One region of the Paenibacillus sp. J31R34 genome, then DNA from elsewhere that is predicted to be linked to it. Evidence: riboswitches for the same ligand, from Rfam matches in the RefSeq annotation. Region 1 holds a riboswitch; each other region holds the start of a gene.

Region 1 (5,026 bases):
GGATGGCATCAACGGGCCTGGCCTCATCCTTCATGCTGAAAATCCATATTTCGCTCGAGAACCAGCAGAATAACCCAACTGTAGCTGCTGCAAAGCATAACACAAGCGTTCTGATTTTTTTCGAAACGAGCCGTTTTCTCATCACTTGCCCTTTCCTTATAAAATAATTTTGCCTCGCTGGTTGTTAGCCGATCATAATTTTACCTTCCGGATAGCGATACAGCTCCTTCTTCTCCTGCGTTGGAACGAGTGTAAACGCCAGCGTCAGCGGCCCAAGCCGCCCAGCGAACATCATAATAATAATCAGAACTTTTCCAATAACGGTCAAATGCGGCGTCAAGCCAAGCGACAGTCCGGTCGTACCGAAAGCCGATGTCACTTCAAATAGCAGAACGAGGAAATCGACATCCTCGGTCGTAGATAAAATCATTGTAAATAAAATAATCGCCGCCAGCGAAGCAATTGTAATCGTCAGCGCCTTGTACACCCGGTCCTTCGCCAGTCTTCTGCGGAAAAAAACGACATCCTCGCGGCCGCGAATCATCGCAAACACCGCTCCTATAAGAATCGCAAACGTCGTCACCTTAATGCCGCCGCCCGCAGAGCCTGGTGACGCACCGATGAACATGAGCAAAATAATGAGAAACTGCGTTGCATGGCGCAGCGACGGAATATCAAGCGTATTGGCGCCGCCCGAACGCGGTGATATACTTTGGAACAATGAGCTGTACAGCTTGCCGCTTATGCTAAGCGGCTCAAGTGTTTTGGTATTCGTAAACTCAAAAATAAAAATAACGGCAGCACCTGCAATAAACAAAATGCCTGTCGCATACAGCACAACCTTGGAGTGAAAGGATAGCTTGCGCGTTTTGGGGTAATCCCACATTTCCGCCAGAACGATAAAGCCGATACCGCCGAGAAAAATGAGCGCAATGACGATCACATTAATGATTGGATCGTTGACATGATTGACAAAGCTGCTGAACGGACCGTTCATCGGTCCCATAATATCAAATCCAGCGTTGGTGAACATCGACACGCTATGAAAAATGCCGAAGTACAGCGCCTTGCCGAAGGGCATTTCCGTTGACCAGCGCAGTGCGAGAACGAGAGCACCTACCCCTTCGATCGCAAAAGCATAAATGAGCACGCGCCGAATGAAGCGGACGATCCCTTCCAGCGAGGATTGATTCATTGATTCCTGCAGCAGCAGCCGCTCGCGCAGCGATATTCGTTTGCGCAGGGCAAGGGCGAACAGCGTAGACATCGTCATAAAGCCAAGCCCGCCAATTTGCATAAGCACGAGAATAACGAGCTCGCCAAAGGTCGAATAGTGGATGCCGGTATCGACGACGACAAGCCCCGTTACGCAAACAGCGGAGGTGGCTGTGAACAATGCGTCAATGAGCGGCGTTGCGTGATGATTTGCCGAAGCATGAGGCAGGGAAAGCAATAGAGTACCGGCCGCAATAATCGCGAGAAAGCCGAGCGTAAGAATTTGCGGCGGAGTCATTTTTAGAAAAATGGTTCTTAGTCTGAGCACACAGGTAATCTCCTTTATATGTAACGAAACAATGGTGTAGTTGAAAAAAACGAGCAGTTGTCGTCATTAACCGACAACGCCGTTTGTGCTTGAAATATAAAATCAATAAGGTTTACTCTTATTAATAATGTTTATATTTCTACGCGAAACGAGCTTGTGCTGCCGAAGGCAGGCACAGCCGTTTGCGCTTGAAATATAAGATCAATAAGTTTCACTGTTATTATAACGCTTATATTTCTACGCGAAACGAGCTTGTGCCGCCGAAGGCAGGCACAGCCGTTTACGCTTGCCACCTCATTATCTGGTATAATAGGCCAATATGCAACAGGAGGCGCTGGGGTGCCGCGATTAGGGAGGACAACGATGAAATCAAGATATATAGCAGGGATTTCGCTTGCCGTTATGGGGGCAGGCTTTATTACGACGAGATGGTGGCTGCCAGATAACGCATGGACGCATTTGCTGGAAAGCGGCTTTGAAGCAGGTCTGGTCGGCGGGATTGCCGACTGGTTTGCGGTGACAGCCCTGTTCCGCCATCCGATGGGCATTCCCATTCCGCATACGTCCTTGCTGCTCAAAAACCGGAGGAAAATCGAGGGCTCGCTCATCAGCGCCATGGAAAATGAGCTGCTGAATAAAGACAGCATTACCCGCAAGCTGTCGGGCTTTCAACTGTTCGCAGGTGCTGCATCGGCAGCGACCAAGCTGATTGGCAAGCGCAGGTTCAGAATGTCGGCAGTCGATTTTGCCCAGTCGGCTGTAGAGCGATTGCCTTTGGAGCGTATTAGCAGCGTGCTGCATGGCTTTTTGGCGGATTATGTGAAAAAGCAGGATTTTACGCCAATCGTTCGCAAGCTGGCGGATCGTTTCGTCCATGAGCGCTGGGATGAACGGGCGCTGGATTATGGCCTTGAGCATGTGGGCCACTGGATTCGCAAGCGTGAAACCGAGGAAATGCTCGGCAAGCTCGCCTTTAAGAAGCTGGAGGAGCTTAAGGTCGGCGGCTTCATGGGTTTTGCGCTGCAAGCTTTCGTCGGCTTTATGAACGAGGAGAAGCTCGGTGGTTTGATTCAGAACATGCTGCTCTCTACGATGCAGGAGCTTTCTTATCCTGGAAGCCCGCATCGGCAGAAGCTGCTGCTTGAGGTAAGAGCCCAGGCGGAGAAGCTTGCTGATAACGAAGAGCTAATGCTCAAGCTGAAGCAGCTTATTGAACAGGGTGTGAACAGCGTTGAAACGGAGCGTTTCATCCATTTGCGTCTGGAGGAGCTGCGGCAGCTTGTGCTGGACAAGCTGGAGGAGCAGCATCGCAGCGGTGGGCGCGCGATTGTGCAGGGATACCGTTTTGCAACGGATTATTTGAACGGCAAACAAGAGATGCTAGCCAATTGGGAAAACGGCATTCGCGGATATCTCGTTCGACTTATTGAGAACAATCACTATCGCATCGGTGCGCTTGTTCGAGATAATCTTGAGCGAATGGATGACAAGGCACTCGTCTCGATGCTGGAGGAAAAGGTCGGCAACGATTTGCAGTGGATTCGCGTCAACGGCGCATTATGCGGTTTTGTCGTAGGCGTCATTTTGTCCTTTTTCTAACAGGAAGCTCGGCTATTTACATTTATAGGGGACAGCCTGAATCTTTTGTGATAAGATCAAACTACAAAATGACCAATGAATAATAAAGAGGATTGACATGGAACGAGGTGCCTTTGCGCACGTCAAAGGGTAACAGGGAATCGGGTGCAAATCCCGAGCGGTCCCGCCACTGTAATCAGGGAGTTTTCCTTCACCAGCAGGAGTCACTTGGCCTATGCTTTAGGGCAGCCAGGGAAGACGAAGGAAAATGATGATCTGCTAGCCAGGAGACCTACCTCGTTCCAGCACCACAGTGCCTTCGCGGAAAGGATAGGTGTACGAACGAAAGCGATTGCTACCAGTCTATTTGCTGGCGCAACCGTCTATTTCTGCGTACACATGACCGTTTTCCCAGCGAAGGGGAGGCGGTCTTTTTATTTTTCAAAATATAGAGAAAGGATGGTTCCATCCTTTCTCTATATTTCTCGGAATGAAACGAGCCGCGCCGCCAGAGGACGGCTTTCGGCCGTTTCACCTTGCAGGCACTATAGAACAATCGGGAGGGTATTGAAACGAATGGTCAAGTTAAAAAGAAAGACAGCAGCAAGCACCGCTTTGCTGGTTATCGGCTTCACGCTTTTTTTACTGGTGAATGAGCCGCAAGCTGCCTATGCGATGCACATTATGGAAGGATTTTTGCCTGTAGGCTGGGCGATTTTTTGGTGGGTGGCCTTTATTCCTTTTTTCATCTTAGGTGTACGTGCTATTCGGAAAATTACCAAGGAAGCGCCAGAGCTTAAGCTGATGCTGGGCTTGGCAGCTGCCTTCACCTTCGTGCTGTCCGCGCTGAAAATTCCTTCCGTTACAGGAAGCAGCTCGCATCCGACGGGAACGGGGCTTGGAACGGTTATGTTCGGACCGCTGCCCATGAGCGTATTGGGTTCAATGGTACTGCTGTTTCAGGCGGTGCTGCTGGCGCATGGCGGGCTGACGACGCTTGGGGCGAATGCTTTTTCAATGGCGGTTGCCGGTCCCGCTGCGGGCTATGCGGTCTATCGGCTGCTGATGCGTTCAGGCAGCAAGCAAGGCCTGGCGATTTTTTCAGCTGCTGCTGTTGCTGATCTGGCTACTTATATCGTCACTTCCATTCAGCTCGCAGTTGCTTTTCCGGCTGTCGAAGGCGGCATTATCGCGTCGTTTATGAAGTTTGGCGGCATTTTTGCGATTACCCAAATTCCGCTCGCTGTTAGTGAAGGCTTGCTGACGGTATTGATCTGGAACTGGCTGCAATCTTTTAACACGGACGAGCTGTCTATTTTGAAGCGGAGAATGAAAGGGGAGCGCGTATAATGAGCCGCAGTGCCAAAAATATTTGGATTTTAGCCATTGTTGTTTTACTTGCCGTTGCGCCATTAATATTCATTAACGCCGAGTTCGGCGGCGCGGATGGGGCAGCGGAGGAAATGATCCAGACGATTGCACCCCATTATGAGCCTTGGGCGTCTCCGCTGACAGAGGTGCCGGGAGAAACAGAAAGCATGCTGTTCGCGCTGCAAGCTGCGATAGGCGCTGGCATTATCGGCTATGTGATTGGCCTATTTAAAGGGAAGTCGGAGAAAACAAAGCAGCAATGATGAAATGGATTGATACGATTTCTTATTCCAATCGCCTGCGGGATTTATCCGCCTTTTGGAAATGCGGGCTTGCAGCCCTGCTTCTGCTGCTTGCCTATCTCGCTCATCCGCTCGTGCAGCTAGCCATTTTTGGATGGCTTATGCTGTGGACGGTTGGCTACGCGAAAGTGCCTGCCAAGCTTTATATGGCGCTGCTTTTCTCCTCTTGCTTGCTGTTCGTTCTCAGCTTGCCAGCGCTGCTTATTGAATTCACTAGCAGCAGTAAAAGTGG
Region 2 (5,026 bases), on a different contig from region 1:
ATTGGGACATTGGAGAGCTATCACGAGGCGAGGGAGCTATTCGCAAAGCAGAGTTAATTGGTAAAATGGCTGGGGTGTGTATGCAAGCGGGAGTCGCACTGCCACTTCTATTTGGAGGACTGAGGTTCCGCTATTTTGACTTTTGAATCGATTTCAGGCCGTTGGCGGACAGGAGATCCGTTATGACCTTCATCTTCCCGTTAAAATGGCTATTGGCGGGACAATAGCGGCTCCTGTGTCCGGGGCCTATGCCATAACCCGTGATTCAGTAGAAATAGCGGCTGCTGTGTCCGGCAAGTCCATCTTTATGGAAGTAGAAACATTAAAATCCCCAGCTCCTCCAATCCGTGAAAAAGGAGGAGCTGGGGATTTATTATGTTGCGAATAATCGATTCTTAATGAAGGGTCTGCAGAGCAGCAGGCGTAAACGGAATTAATTCATCCTGTCTTCCGCCTTGGACTTTATCTGCCCACGCAGGATCGACGAGCAGGGCGCGGCCAACAGCTACAAGATCAAATTCGCCCGTATCCAGGCGTGAAGCAAGATCATCCACATTAGCGTTTTCTGCGCCTTTGCCTTCGGTAAAGAGGCTCATGAAGTCGCCGTCCAAGCCTACGGAGCCAACGGTAATCGTTGGTTTGCCGGTAAGCTTTTTCGTCCAGCCTGCAAAGTTGAGCTCCGAGCCTTCAAATTCCGGCTCCCAGAAGCGGCGGGTCGAGCAGTGGAAAATATCTACGCCAGCTTCTACAAGCGGAGCAAGAAACTGTCCCAATTCCTCAGGAGTGCTCGCAAGCTTAGCTGTGTACTCGGACGATTTCCACTGCGAGAGGCGAATAATAATCGGGAAATCAGGTCCCACAGCTTGGCGGCAAGCTTCAATAATCTCGACCGCAAAACGTGTTCTCGACAGCATATCGCCACCGTAACGATCCGTCCGTTTATTCGTTTTCTCCCAGAAAAATTGGTCGATCAAATAGCCGTGCGCGCCATGGAGCTCAATGCCGTCAAAGCCAATTCGTTTCGCATCGGCTGCTGCTTGTGCGTAAGCTGCAACAAGGTCTTTAATTTCGGCTTCGGTCAAAGGCTCATTAACGACATCGCCCTCTGCAGTAATACCGGAAGGGCCGATCGGCAGTGCTTCTGGGTTCGGATGGGAGCCAACCTTGCGCGTTGTGCCAACATGCCAAATCTGTGGAACGATTTTGCCGCCAGCTGCATGAACAGCCTCGACGACCTTCGCCCAGCCATTTAATGCCGCTTCGCCATGAAAGTTAGGAATGTTTGGATTATCGGTGGCAGCCGGATGGTTAATCAGCGTGCCCTCTGTCACAATTAAGCCAACGCCATTTTCGGCGCGGCGTCTATAGTAGGCGACAACATCTTCACCAGGAACGCCATTTGGAGAAAAACCGCGGGTCATAGGTGCCATTACGACACGGTTAGGCAGGGAAAGTGGACCAGCAGAGAATGGCTTGAACAACGATTGAATGGAACTCATGAATAAAATACCTCCTAATCGAATGGAAAATCTATAATTCTATAAAAATAGATATAAAAGCATGAAATGAACAGGCATAAGCAAGGTTATAGCTCATCCTGAATCATTTCTTTGAAAAGCCGAATGTTAGCTTCATTGCGTCTGTAATAAGTGTGCTGTCCGATCCGCTTCGACTCCAGCAAGCCTGCTTTATGCATTTTCACTAAATAGCCGGATATAACGGATTGCGCAAGGCCCGATTTTTCAGCAAACGAACCAACGCAGACGCCTCCAGCAAACTGACAAGCATCGGTTAGATGGCATTGAGGCCCGAAATGCTCCTCAGGTGTTTTCAGCCATTTTAAAATATGGTACCGTTTCTCGTTAGACACAGCTTTAAGTATTGATAAAGTATCCATGAGGATTAGTATATCTACTTTTATAGAAATGTCAAATTGTTATTTTGTAAAACAGAAAGGAGCAGGCAGCCAGTTGAGCGAGAAAAAGAATGGCTCCAACTCATGAAAGATGAGCCGGAGCCATTATTATAAATATAGGAAAAGATATCGTAACGCGATCCTTTCCTATATTTCTCGGGTTGAAACGGGCCGCGCCGCCAAAGGACGGCGCGGCCCGTTTCACCTTGTGCCTATTTGTGATCGATAGGGTGGACTTTGCAATTATTCCGTTATCGGAAACCAGCCTGGCGCATGCGTAATGGCTCCCCACAAGCCATTCGGGATGACAAGACGCTCCTGATCCTGCTTGGACAGCGTAGTCACAATATCCTGCTCGTTACCTTGCTTGATTTTCTCCGTCCAATCCGGGTCGATAATGAGCTCGCGGCCTAGGGCGATGAACGGCACGCCGGAGTTTTTCGCTTGCAGAGCCTCTTCGGCAGTTGTGATGCCGCCAACTCCGATGAATGGAATGTGCTCGCTGTATTTTTCGACGAACCAGGCCATGCGGCTTTGCGAATCCTGTTCACCTCTGCGCGGCTTCGACCAGAAATCATTAAGCGACACATGCAAATAATCCAGCTTCTGCTCGATTAGAGCGTTAACCAGATGGTACGAATGCTCCATTGTCAAGCCTTCCTCTTCAGGCTCCTCAGGCGAGAAGCGATAGCCCACCAGAAATGGCTGTGGCGCTATAGCTGCGGCTTTCTGAACGGCTTCAACGACGTAGAGCGGGAAAGCCATCCGTTTATGGAGCGAGCCGCCCCAATCGTCGGTACGTACATTGGAAGCAGGGGAGTAGAATTGCTGCAGCAGATAGCCGTTGGCACCGTGAATTTCTACGCCGTCAAAACCAGCCTCAATTGCTCGGCGGGTCGCTTCGCCAAAGTCGGCGATAATCGCTTTGATTTCATCCTCGGTTAGCTCGCGTGGTACAATACCGCCTTCTTGCTGGGCAATGCTGCTGGCGCTCACCAAATCATCATTCGGCACTAGGCCAGGAAAGCAGGATCTTCCGCCATGAAAAATTTGCAAAATCGCCTTCGCGCCGCGGCTTTTAATCGCATCAGCCAGACGCTTGAGGCTTGGGATCATTTCGTCGGTATCCGCGCCAAATTCGCCCGGGAAGCCTTTGCCGTTGCGGCTTACGTAGACGCATGCTGTAACGACGATGCCGGGCCCCGCACTGCGACGGCTGTAGTAGGCGAGCTCCTCATCAGGCACTGTACCGTCCGGATTGGACGAGCAGGTTGTCATTGGCGCCATTACAATACGATTATGTACAGACATGCCATTCGTGAAAGTGAATGGTTCAAATAAAGGCTGAAATTGTGGTTTCATCAGTCGTTCCCTCCAGTTACGAAATGCTATCTACTTTATTTTATATCAGAAAATAAACAAAGGAAAGCGGAGTGGAAAGGTTGCTTAAATGAAAGGGCTGGTATATAATCAACCAGATTTGCAAACAACTGAAAAATTGTGGGAATAAGGTGCGACAGCTGCGGCTGGAGCTTAAAAGGGAAGTTCGGTGCAAAACCGACGCGGTCCCGCCACTGTTACGGATTAGCTGAAGCTACAAGGCCACTGATCTCGCTTAGCGAGAATGGGAAGGCAGCTTGCAGCATTATTTCCGGTAGCCAGGAGACCTGCCTGTTCTGACAACACTGCTGTAACCTACGGAGAATAGGGAAGTGTTAGCGCGCATGCTTATTTGCTATGATGGAAAATAACAATAACAGGCAGCTCTATCCTTCCTATGACTGGAGGCAGAGCTGTCTTTTTTTTGCGGATTTTTACAGGAAGATGATTTTACTAGAGGGAGAGGAAATAGAGAAGATGAAACGTACACAAACGGCAAGAAATAAAAAAAGAATGGGTGTTTTATTCAGCCTCTGCTTGCTGCTGGCGCTGATGGGCTGCAGTGGTGCCAATGGCTCCAATGAACCGAGCAGCAATAATGGGCTGTCGCAGCAGTCTGCTGCTCCTTCCGCCGCTGCGGATGCTGCTTCTGAAGAAATCGTGCTGGCTGCGCCGCGGGATTTAGCACCAGGACCACAAGATGCTTATTACACGAGCACTATTCTATACGTATGGGAGCCGCTAATTGCTGCTTCTGAGGATGGAAAGCCTGCTCCAAAGCTGGCGGAAGCGTGGGAAATGTCCGCTGATGGCAAGGAATGGACCTTCATGCTGCGCAAAGGCGTGACGTTCCACGATGGTGCGCCATTCAACGCGGACGCGGCGCTTGCAAATTTTGCCCGTTACAAGCAGGTGAGCCCGAAAAGCTCGCCGTTCTATACGCTCGACATCAACAATTCATACCCAAGCCTTCAGGAAGTCGTGAAGGTTGATGATAGCACGATTAAGCTTGTTTTCGAAAATCCGCAGCCGACGCTGCTGTATTCAATGATCAACTTCTCAAGTCCGATGTACAGCCCGAATAATTTTGACGACAACGGCGATTTCAACGGCCTGCCGCAAGGGACAGGGCCTTTCAAGCTTGTGCAGCATGAGAAGGATCAATTTTCTCTACTAGAAGCTTACGACGGCTATTATGGCGAAAAAGCAAAAGCTCAAAAAATCCGCGTCCGCGTCATACCGGATCCTGATACAAGGCTGGCTGCCCTGAAATCTGGCGAGATTTTGGGCGTCATGGATTTGGGAGCTATTCCTCCTGCCCTTGCCGAGGAGCTGCTGAAGGATGACCGCTTTGCTGTTTCGACGGCAAAATCGACGATTTCTCACTATCTGCATCCGAACGGTGCCAAAGCGCCCTTCAATGATGTGAAAATGCGTCAGGCGCTGAGCCTGATCATTGACCGCGAGCAGCTGGTGAAGGAGCTGTATTTGGGTTATCCGACCGCTACAGCCAACATTCTAAATTCGACCTCGCCGTTTTACAAGGACATTCCTGCCATTCATGATTCGGAAAAGGCAATTGCTCTGGCGCATGAGGTGCTTGGCGATAGCAGGCAGGCGGTTACGCTAATTGTGCCAACCTATGGGCTTGACCGTTATCCGTATAAAGCGCAGGCCGAGCTGCTTCAGGCTGTGCTTCAACAATTGCAGCTGGACGTTACGATTCAAATA
Region 3 (5,026 bases), on a different contig from region 1:
TAAATAGCTCACTGTTCGCATCGGCATCGCTGCTGCCCCGACCGACGATCAAAATAGCCGTATCAGCAAGCTCGCTTTCCTCTGCCGCAGCGGCTTCGCCAAGGCGGGAGGTCAAAATTTCCAGCACTTGATCGTGAACGCCAATCGGCCGTCCATAAATAATATTTATAGCTGGATAACGCAGCTTTGCCTCATCAATTGCCGCAGGCATATGAAGCTTTGCATGCCCTGCCGAAAATAACGTAATCGGAATAACGGCGATCCGAGTCGCCCCTTTTGATACGCAAATATCAAAGCCCTGCTTCATCGTCGGCGTGACAAACTCCAGAAAGCACAGCTCTACCAAATCTGCTTTCAGTGTTGACGCTACAGAGGCGACAAACTCGCGCACCTCTTCATTTCCTCTCTCATCCCGGCTTCCGTGCCCTACAAATAAAACCGCATCCATCTTCCTTCATCTCCCTTGCTGTAGCTAGTCTCCGCACAATGCGTCTTCGATATGAAAAACAGGCAGCTCTTGATAGCGATAGCCTTCTATTTGACCCATCCGTTTAAAAAATTTATGAAAGCGCTCATTCGGATGGCCTTCCGATTTATACAGTGCAATAATGCGTTCAATCAGTGGCACGATTTCCTCGGCTGCAATGCCTTCGGCAACCGGCTGCGCCGCATGTGCATTGCGGCCGACGGTTTTGCCGCCGAGGAACAAATCAAATTTGCCACGGCGATACACGATGCCGATATCCTCGTTAACTGCGCCATAACAAGCCATGCCGCAGCCATTGAACCCGACACGCAGCTCCTTCGGCATGGCCATGCCGCCGATCTTCTCTTGCAGTTCATCGGCATATGGAACCGATTCCGCCTTCTCCAGATTGCAAAAATCGCAAGCCTTCAGTTGCAAAACATCACCGATCGGCGCCAGACTGAGGCCATCCGCACGCAGCTTTGCCGTAACGCTTTCTGGATCAGACGTCGGAATCCGCACAAGCAGATGATGATGCGGTGTATATTCAATCGAGCCCTTCTCGCCAACCGCCTGCGCCAGTGCCACCAACTGCTGGGGAGTAAAGTTCTTCGTCGCTACACCCGGGCTTACGGCGAACTCCAAAACCGATTGCTGCGTAAATACAGGCAATCGGCTCGCAGCTTCCACATATGCCGCACTAGGCTCTATACCCTTGCTGCGATCATTAAGCAGTACTGCTTCCATCGCCAAATGAAGTGGCGAGACAGCTGGCATCGCGGCTGACTCCACCTTCGATGAAGCAGCTTTATCAACCGGAGCTGGAGCAGGCTTCACGGGTGCGACTGGAGGTGCTATGGCTACGGCTACGCCGCCGCCTTGCCCATTTTCATTTCTCGGCTGGTCTGGCACCGCCATTTGCGGCTCTTCCCGCTCCACCAAAGAGTCCGCCCTATCATATTCATCCTCAGGATAGTCTCCATCACCTGAGAGCTCCGGCATTCCTGCCGTATGAAGTGCCCACGGCTCATTCTTCTCTTGCAGACGCTGGTGAGGCTTCAAAGGCTGCGCGCCTTCACCCAGCGTATATTTGCGCTGATAGCCACGCGGCGTAATCATCAGCCCATCATAATTAACGGTTGTGGAGTTGCCAATAACGACCGTTGTCAGCATGCCGATATCATGATCAAGCATACGGGCAAGCGTCGTCACGACAATATCCTCACGGTCGCGATACGCGCTTTTCACAATGCCAACCGGCGTATCTGGCGAACGGTATTTGAGCAAAATACGCTGCGTCTCCACGATTTGCCGTGTTCTTCTGCCGCTGCGCGGGTTATAAAGCGCAATGACGAAATCCGCTTGTCCTGCCGCTTCTACTCTGCGCGCTATCAGCTCCCAAGGGGTCAAATGATCGCTTAGGCTGATCGTGCAAGCATCGTGCATAATCGGTGCGCCGAGCAGGGACGCTGTCGAGTTAATGGCGGAAATGCCGGGAATGACTTCAACCTCTACCCCGCCATTACGCTTCCAGCCCTTCTCAATCAGCACCTCATACACGAGTCCTGCCATACCGTACACGCCCGCATCGCCGCTTGATATAACGGCAACCTTCTTGCCGTTCTCCGCCTGGCGCACCGCTTCCTGCGCCCGGCTGACCTCCTCCGTCATCCCTGTCCGCACAATCGCCTGATCGCTGATTAGCTCCCGAATCAAGTCCACATACGTGTTATAGCCGATGACTATATCGCTCTCCTGAATCGCTTCACGGGCGCGTTTCGTAATATGCTCGAAGCTCCCTGGGCCGAATCCGATAATTAACAGCTTGCCGACGCCTGCTTCACTCATTGATGCCCAACTCCTTCTATGTAGCAATTTACAATTTCTATCCAACAAAAAAAGCACCTCTAACGCTATGTGTTAGAAATGCTTGAAAAGACCAATGTCCTTGTTAAACGCAGACAGCGAAGGGCCATCCAATCTCTAACACCTTCCTAATATCCACGTAGGTTTACAGTGTCGTTGAAATAAGCAGGTCTCCTGGCTTTGAAGCGTCAGTCGCTTCATACAGTGGCGGGTCCGCGCCGGTCTCTCACCGACTTCCCTATTAAGTCAACTTGGGCGCCTTGAGCGCCTGCTGACACTTATTCCCTTCCTATTAAATTGTAATCTTAATGATAACATTAGATTGTATGATCGACAAGTGCGTTTATGCCATCAGCCTAGACGTAAATAGAGCCAGCGCAAGCATGGACTGCATGTCCAGGCTTGCGCCAGCTCTATTTTTCAAAATATAAGAATTTATAAGTTTTGCACTTATAAATGGGCTTATATTGCACCCTCGAAACGGCAGCTTTGCCGTCAGAGGACGGCTTCAGCCATATACGCGTAAAGGTTTATTTCTTCTCCAGTGTTTCCCAAGCCGCTTTCACGAGGGAATCAAACAGCTCATCATCCTCTTCCAGCTCATCCTCGACCGCTAAAAGATCTTCTTCCTTGCCCGATTCATTCAGAAAAAATAAACCGTAGCCCCACTCAGTCGCCTTGCGGCTGTGAAGGGCAATTTCGTATTGGTTCGTCTGGCCCTCTACTTCAAAATGAACCTTGCCCACGAAACCAGATTCCTTAGAGTTCGTCATGCTAGCATGCAAAATATTTACTTTCATCTTTCATTCTTCCTCTCTTTACCGTTACGACACCAGCTGCTGAAGTTGATTTACTTGATTTAACAGCTCGTTGATTTTGTTAATCGTATTTGGAATTTCCGTTGCGTCAACCAATGCTTTGCCGTCTTCGATCTGCTTCAGCACCGCATCAATGCTTTCCTGCAGCTTCAAATTATAATCGACCACGGTCTGATGGACATCCTTGGCAAAATCCGGCGCTTGCAGCTCGCCAAACTGCTTGATCGAGTCCTGCACAGCTACCAGCTGCTCCTTATAATCGGCGCGTGCACTCGCATCGTTTACGGCTTGCTCCGCAAGCTGCGTCGCCTGCTCGCTGAAGCTTGTCAGCGTCTGCATGTACGAAGCCGCCCCCGTCACATAGTCGGCCGAGCTCGATACGGAATTGACCGCCTGCTTGGCATCCTCGAACAACGAGCATCCTCCTAATAATAACATTCCAATGATTAAAAGTATGCTTTTTCCTGAACGAATGGTCATGTTTAATCTCTTCCTTTCCGCCTGTATGGCACAGAGCACTATTTATACGGCATAAGCGTCCAAACGGTTGCATTTCGTCTTATGAATAAGCTTGTCCATCATTTATGTGGGCTATAAGATCAAATGAGACAAAAACAGCCCCATGATTTCGTGGATTTCATTTAGACCATTTTCTTGTCAACCGATATTTCACACTTATCTGCCAGTTACTTGTACGACAAAAAGGAGCTGCCACGAGGCAAGCTCCTTCACTATCGTTATACAGATGATTCTATGAATGAGTATTTCGATTCATTTTGAATTGATCTCTTTGCTTGATTTAATCGATAAAATGTACATATTGCAGGAACCTTTTCAGTATAACCGCTGCCTGCGCCCTCGTTACATTCTCCCTCGGGGCAAAGCGTCCGTCTTCCATTCCTTTCATAATGCCGTCTTCCGATGCTCGGACTACCGCAGCTTGCGCCCATGAAGAAATGGAGTCTCGATCCGTGAAAGCATCCAGATGGCCTCCCTTTTGCCCATCGCTACTGGTTCCATGGCTGGTGAAGGTTAAGGCACCAGCAATCACAACGGCCATTTGCTCGCGGGTAATTGGATCGTTAGGCGCAAAACGGCCGGCACCGATGCCGCTAACCAGCCCGCTAGCCACTGCCGCATTTACTGCAGATGCATACCATGCGGATGCAGGGACATCCGCAAAACGATCACCGCCCTCGCTCTCCTTCACGGATAGCCCTAGCGCACGAACGAGCAAGGCTGAGAATTCCGCTCGTGTAATGGTTCCTTCTGAGTCAAAACGGTCGGCCGCCACGCCGTTCACCAGCAGCTTGGACGCCAGATGCTCCACATCCGCTTTCGCCCAGTGTCCGGTTAAATCGGCGAACGTTCGGGCTTGCACATTTACGACTGTGTACAAGCTGTTATGCGGCACGTTCAGAATCGCTTCGTTAGTGCCGTCTGGACCGGTTTCCATCTTTGCCGGAACAAAAACGACGGTTCCGTTTTCCGGGATATACTGAACGGCAACCAGGTTACCGTTTGTGTTCTCTTGGTCCAACTTAATGGTCCGGATCGAGTATGATCCGCCATAGTCGTGCACCTCCAACATTTGCCCGTTTGCTTCGACCAACACCTTGTAGTCAATGACGTCGGCGAAAACAGTAAAACCTTGGGAAACGCCGATCCGATTGATCTCTTGTCGAATATGCTCGCCGGCCAGCACCTGTATGATGTTCACGGTCAAATTCGATATTTCCGCGTCGAGACGCTCCGCCAAGCCGATCAGGTCGATCGCACTTAACCGCAATTGGTAGCTAGAATCGTTCAACCTCACCTCGATAATTGTATTAGAATTAGCTTTCACCATATCCGCGATCCAGTCAGCTTGAAACTG
Region 4 (5,026 bases), on a different contig from region 1:
AGTATTTTCCATTGGCATTATTGTCACAAAAATATAGCTTTTTATTGGCATCATCATACCCATTTATCATGACTTCATGTGGGGATTTCGCAGAAATTTCATATTCTTTTATATAAAAACGGTCGATCATAACGATCACATAGTAGCCGCCGTCAATCGATGCTTTAATAAAATCAAGCAGGTCATTATTCAAAATAGTCGAGCTTCGCCTGTCTATCGCTATCCGCTGAAAATCAATAAAAGGGCAGTCATAAAACTCAACCATTTTATCTCTATAATAACCATTGTAGAAAAAGGTATATAATTGGTTTGGATCGGGAATATCGAATAAATTAATATAATTATTCATAAACCACATTTTTTTCGAATCTACGCGAGATATAATCGAATAAAAATCACTGTAAAACCAATAGGAATCAATAATTTGTTTTACTTCGACTGGAAGGATTTTCACCGGCAATGTGATCATTCCTTTTCTATTTGATAGAGTATCTATTGGACTAACTTAATAAATAAGCTCATCATGCGTGAAGTATTTTCAATATATCATTACTGGAAAAAATATGAAAGTTTTATATTGAAAAACCTTTCATTTAGCTTGTTTAAGACACTGGGGCGTGTGCATTATGATGGAACTAAAGCTTATCTAAATCAAAATGTTGACAGATCAGCACTTCCTCCCTAAGATTAAGAGTGGATTACGGACAAGATAGGCTGATTAGCCTGCAAAACTTCATAATTGTATGAAAATAGGTGCGGCACGAAGGCAAGGACATATAGGCCTTAGTTCGCTTAAAAGGGAAGTTCGGTTAAAGGCCGACACGGACCCGCCACTGTATAGGGCAGCAGCTAATCAACTCATTAAGCTGCGCTCCCCTCACAAATGAACCACTGGCTGATGAGCTTCTTTTCGTCGCAGGACGAATTGCAGATGCTCGCCCTAGCCGGGAAGGGAAGAGAGGGAGGCCCCAAGTCAGGAGACCTGCCTGTTTTAACATCACTGTTTGACCTACGGTGCTTAGGGAGGTGGTTGGTTATGCCCATTTATTGCAAAATGTCTAACGATTATTTGCTGCTCCATGACGAGCAGACGCAGATAAGGTTTAGTTATTTATCATAAAAGCATTTCTGACTGCTTTCTTAAGGGTCGGGGATGCTTTTTTTAAAATATAGGAAAGGATATGATTTTTCTATCCTTTCTCTATATTTCTACGCGAAACGGTAGCTTTGCCGCCACAGGACGGCTTTCGGCCGTTTACGCTTACTAGAAGGGGAGACAAAAGAAAAATGAACAACACGAAGAAGCCATTTAGCTTGTCACTTGGAATGATGATCGTTTGCCTGATGCTGGTGCTTGCAGGATGCAGCACGAATGCTGACTCAAACGCAGGGAAGGGCACCAATGCTGCCGGGGAAAACAATGCTTCTGCCGCAAATAAAACACTGACAATGGCGTACACCTGGAACCCAGCAGGCGTTGATCCGCATGGCGATGACAGCTGGGACGTTATGCGCTCTGGCGCAGGGGAAACGCTTATTAAATTGAATGAGCAGCTGCAGCCGGCCGCTTGGCTTGCGAAGGAGTGGAAGCAGGAGGATGCTAACACGTGGACGCTCAAGCTGGAGAACAACGTAACGTTTCACGACGGCAAAAAGATGGATGCAGAAAGCGTGAAGGCTTCGCTGCTTCGTTCCATTGAAAATAGCCATCTGGCGAAGGATTTGCTGCTGGTGAAAGATATGGAAGTGGTTGCACCGGATGAGCTGAAAATTATAACAACACAGCCGAACTCGGCTATCATTTCCAGCTTGGCTGATCCAAGCACGATTATTCTTGATGTCGACAGCATGAAGGAAGCGGGCAGCTACCCGGCCATGACGGGAGCTTTCAAAATCAAGCAGTTTACGAAAGACGTATCGCTTGTTGTTGAGCGTTATGATGGTTATTGGGGACAACCGGCGAAGCTTAAGGAAGTGACAATGAAGTTTGTAACCGATGGCAATACCCGCCTGATGGCGCTGCAAGCTGGCGAAGTAGATGTTGCAACGGACATTCCGATTGACAGCATTGAGCTGGTAGAGAAGGACAGCAAGCTGGAAGTGCTATCTGCACCATCGGTTCGTACACATATGGTATTATTTAATATGAATTCTGCTTTGTTTAAAGAAAAAGCAAACCGCGAGGTTGTAGATCAAGCCATTCCGCGCGAGGCAATTATTGAATCGGTAATGCGTGGCTATGGCACGAAAGCGAAAAGCCCGTTCCCGGAAATTTTGCCATTTGGCAAAGTAGCGGAGCAAGCAGCAGGAGAAACGACGGAGCAATTGCTGACCGCTGGCGGCTGGCAGAAAAATGCGGCTGGCATGTGGGAGAAGGAAGGCAAGCCATTCGAGGCGACGCTCCTTACGTTCCCGCACCGCCCAGAGCTGTCCGTAATGGCAGAGGTTATTCAGAACCAACTGCTTAATGAAGGCATTACCGTGAAAATACGCAAGGTTGAAAATATTGATGCTGAGCTGGCGAAGTCCGATTGGGATCTTGCTATGTACAGCATGCTGACGGCACACACGGGCGATCCGCAATATTTCTTGAACATTTTCTATCAATCAGCTAGCGAATCGAATGTCAGCCATTATGTATCGAAGCCGCTTGAGACGGTTATTAACAAGCTGAACGAAACGTCTGCTACAGAAGCACGCAATGCGCTTGCGATAGAAGCTCAGGACATTATTAATGAAGATTTGCCGCAGTCGTTTATCGTACACCCCGACAATGTATTTGGCGTGAAAAAAGGGGTAACGGGCTTTATTCCGCATCCGATAGAATATTATTATGTGACAGCTGAAGTCGATATCACCTAAGTAAAGGGTGTACCTAAGTATGCTTCGTTTTTGGCTCGAACGCGCCATGCAAATGCTGCTTGTCATTTTTTGCGTAGCGACGCTTACCTTCATTTTAATGAGGGTGTCTCCGGGCGATCCGGCGAGAATTTTGCTGACCACGCACAATATCCCGGCTTCACAGGAGGCGATTGACGCACTGCGGGAGGAAATGGGGCTGACAGACTCCTTATGGAGCCAATATATACGCTGGCTTGGCGATGTATTTACATGGCAGTGGGGGACATCTTATATGTCCAAGGAGCCAGTTGCTGGCGAACTGCTTAAAAGGCTGCCCGCCACACTGGAGCTGGCCTCTGCTGGTGCATTTGTCATGCTGCTGGCAACCTGCCTCATCGGCCTCGCCACCGCAATCTTTTCAACAGGGCTGCTTGACCGGATGGGCCGATTGCTGGCGCTGCTTGGCGCCTCGATCCCCTCCTTTTGGCTCGGTTTTTTATTGATTTATTTTTTCTCGGTCCGTCTTGGCTGGCTGCCTTCCATGGGACGCGGCGGCCTTGCTCACCTCTTAATGCCGGCGGTTACGCTTGGGCTCGGACTTGGTGCGGTATATGCCCGGGTTTTGCGGACGAATATGCTCGAGATGAACAGCCAGAATTTCGTCAAGGCATCGCGTGCGCGAGGCTTGTCCAAGGGAAGGATTTTAATCTTCCAAGTGTTTAAGCATGCGTTTTTGCCGATTTTATCGATGCTGGGGACAAGCTTTGCTTTTATGCTGGGGGGGAATGTGATCGTTGAGACGATCTTCTCCTGGCCCGGCGTAGGCAAATATATTATTGAAGCGATAACGGCGCGGGATTATCCGGTCATTCAAGGTTATGTGGTATTCACCTCCTTCTTGTTTGTCGCGATCCATTTGGCGGTTGAAGTTTTTTATGTGCGCTTGGACCCGCGGCTGCGGGCAAGCTAGGAGGTACCCTTTTTTATGCGGACCCTTTTTAAGAAAAAGAATACAAGCCTGCTGCTTGGCATCGGCCTATTTGCAGTCATCGTACTGCTGGGCTTGCTTGCCCCATGGCTCGCGCCTCATAACCCGCTGCAGGTCAATTTATCCAATCGGCTTCTGTCGCCGAGCGGCGAATACCCTTTTGGCACCGATCATTTGGGGCGCTGTATTTTATCTCGTATTTTGTACGGCATTCGGACGACTGTTTCGATTGCTTTTGTTATTTTGGGATTGAGCTTATGCATTAGCTTGCCGATCGGGCTGTTGACCGGCTATTTTGGCGGACGCACCGATCATTTTTTCATGCGGCTGATGGACGGCACGCTCGCTTTTCCCGATTTTGTGCTGACGATTGCGATTGTGGGCATTCTCGGACCCGGGTTTACGAATATGATCCTTGCGATTGTTATCGTGAGGTGGGCCAATTATGTCCGGCTTATCCGCGGGCTTGTGCTTAAGGTAAGCAAAGAGGATTACTTAATTACAGCCCGCATGTCCGGTAATTCTCATTTGCGAATTATGCGCCGTTATATTTTGCCGCAGATTGCAGCGCCAATTGCTGTATTTAGTACGCTGGACATTGGCAAAATCGTGCTGCTCATCGCCGGTCTATCTTTTCTCGGCCTAGGCGTGCAGCCGCCGACTCCTGAATGGGGCGTCATGCTGCATGATGCTACGCGTTATTTTCAGCTGGCGCCGCATGTCATGATTTTTCCGGGGCTTGCGATCGTGAGCTTCGTGTTATCATGCCAATTAATTGGCGACCGATTTAAAGAGCAGAACGCTTACGTTCCGAAAGAGGTGTAAGATGGCGGAAAGCAGCACGAACATTATCAACAGCGCCAACCTTAACGATGCACCGCTGCTCTGCGTTCAAAATATAGAAATTTCCCGGCAGCAGGCTGGAAAATGGTGCCCTATCGTCCAAAATGTTTCCTTGGAGCTTCATGCTGGTGAAATGGCTGCGCTTGTAGGGCCAAGCGGCTGTGGCAAAAGTATGACGGCCCATGCGCTTGTCGGACTGCTGGAAACCGGGCTGCGCCTGACAGGAGGGCAAATTTTTTACGGGGGCGATGATATTTCCCGTTATGATGAGCGCCGCATGCAGCAGCTTCGCCGAGAGGAAATCGCCTTGCTCATTCAGCATTCTCTAAGCGGACTTGATCCGATCCGCACGGT

The links. Region 1 has a riboswitch for cobalamin ahead of AC50YG_RS16745 (energy-coupling factor ABC transporter permease). Riboswitches for the same ligand answer to the same signal wherever they lie in the genome.
Region 2: another riboswitch for cobalamin. It lies ahead of AC50YG_RS09870 (ABC transporter substrate-binding protein); the one in region 1 lies ahead of AC50YG_RS16745 (energy-coupling factor ABC transporter permease).
Region 3: another riboswitch for cobalamin. It lies ahead of cobJ (precorrin-3B C(17)-methyltransferase); the one in region 1 lies ahead of AC50YG_RS16745 (energy-coupling factor ABC transporter permease).
Region 4: another riboswitch for cobalamin. It lies ahead of AC50YG_RS28330 (ABC transporter substrate-binding protein); the one in region 1 lies ahead of AC50YG_RS16745 (energy-coupling factor ABC transporter permease).

The regions. Positions count from the first base shown of each region.
Region 1 is NZ_JBXENU010000005.1:398,382-403,407, forward strand. It holds gene AC50YG_RS16730 (YdcF family protein) at 1-142, opposite strand, end outside; gene AC50YG_RS16735 (TrkH family potassium uptake protein) at 185-1,513, opposite strand; gene AC50YG_RS16740 (DUF445 domain-containing protein) at 1,907-3,142, shown strand; cobalamin riboswitch at 3,231-3,435, shown strand; gene AC50YG_RS16745 (energy-coupling factor ABC transporter permease) at 3,698-4,471, shown strand; gene AC50YG_RS16750 (energy-coupling factor ABC transporter substrate-binding protein) at 4,471-4,755, shown strand; gene cbiQ (cobalt ECF transporter T component CbiQ) at 4,752-5,026, shown strand, end outside.
Region 2 is NZ_JBXENU010000003.1:107,226-112,251, forward strand. It holds gene AC50YG_RS09850 (nucleotidyltransferase family protein) at 1-57, shown strand, start outside; gene AC50YG_RS09855 (NADH:flavin oxidoreductase) at 396-1,499, opposite strand; gene AC50YG_RS09860 (ArsR/SmtB family transcription factor) at 1,586-1,897, opposite strand; gene AC50YG_RS09865 (NADH-dependent flavin oxidoreductase) at 2,159-3,277, opposite strand; cobalamin riboswitch at 3,407-3,604, shown strand; gene AC50YG_RS09870 (ABC transporter substrate-binding protein) at 3,773-5,026, shown strand, end outside.
Region 3 is NZ_JBXENU010000001.1:1,336,175-1,341,200, forward strand. It holds gene AC50YG_RS05410 (sirohydrochlorin chelatase) at 1-448, opposite strand, end outside; gene cobJ (precorrin-3B C(17)-methyltransferase) at 473-2,314, opposite strand; cobalamin riboswitch at 2,480-2,629, opposite strand; gene AC50YG_RS05420 (hypothetical protein) at 2,863-3,132, opposite strand; gene AC50YG_RS05425 (DUF6376 family protein) at 3,157-3,564, opposite strand; gene AC50YG_RS05430 (leucine-rich repeat protein) at 3,950-5,026, opposite strand, start outside.
Region 4 is NZ_JBXENU010000014.1:57,208-62,233, forward strand. It holds gene AC50YG_RS28325 (hypothetical protein) at 1-460, opposite strand, end outside; cobalamin riboswitch at 735-1,004, shown strand; gene AC50YG_RS28330 (ABC transporter substrate-binding protein) at 1,288-2,862, shown strand; gene nikB (nickel ABC transporter permease) at 2,882-3,811, shown strand; gene nikC (nickel transporter permease) at 3,827-4,654, shown strand; gene AC50YG_RS28345 (ATP-binding cassette domain-containing protein) at 4,656-5,026, shown strand, end outside.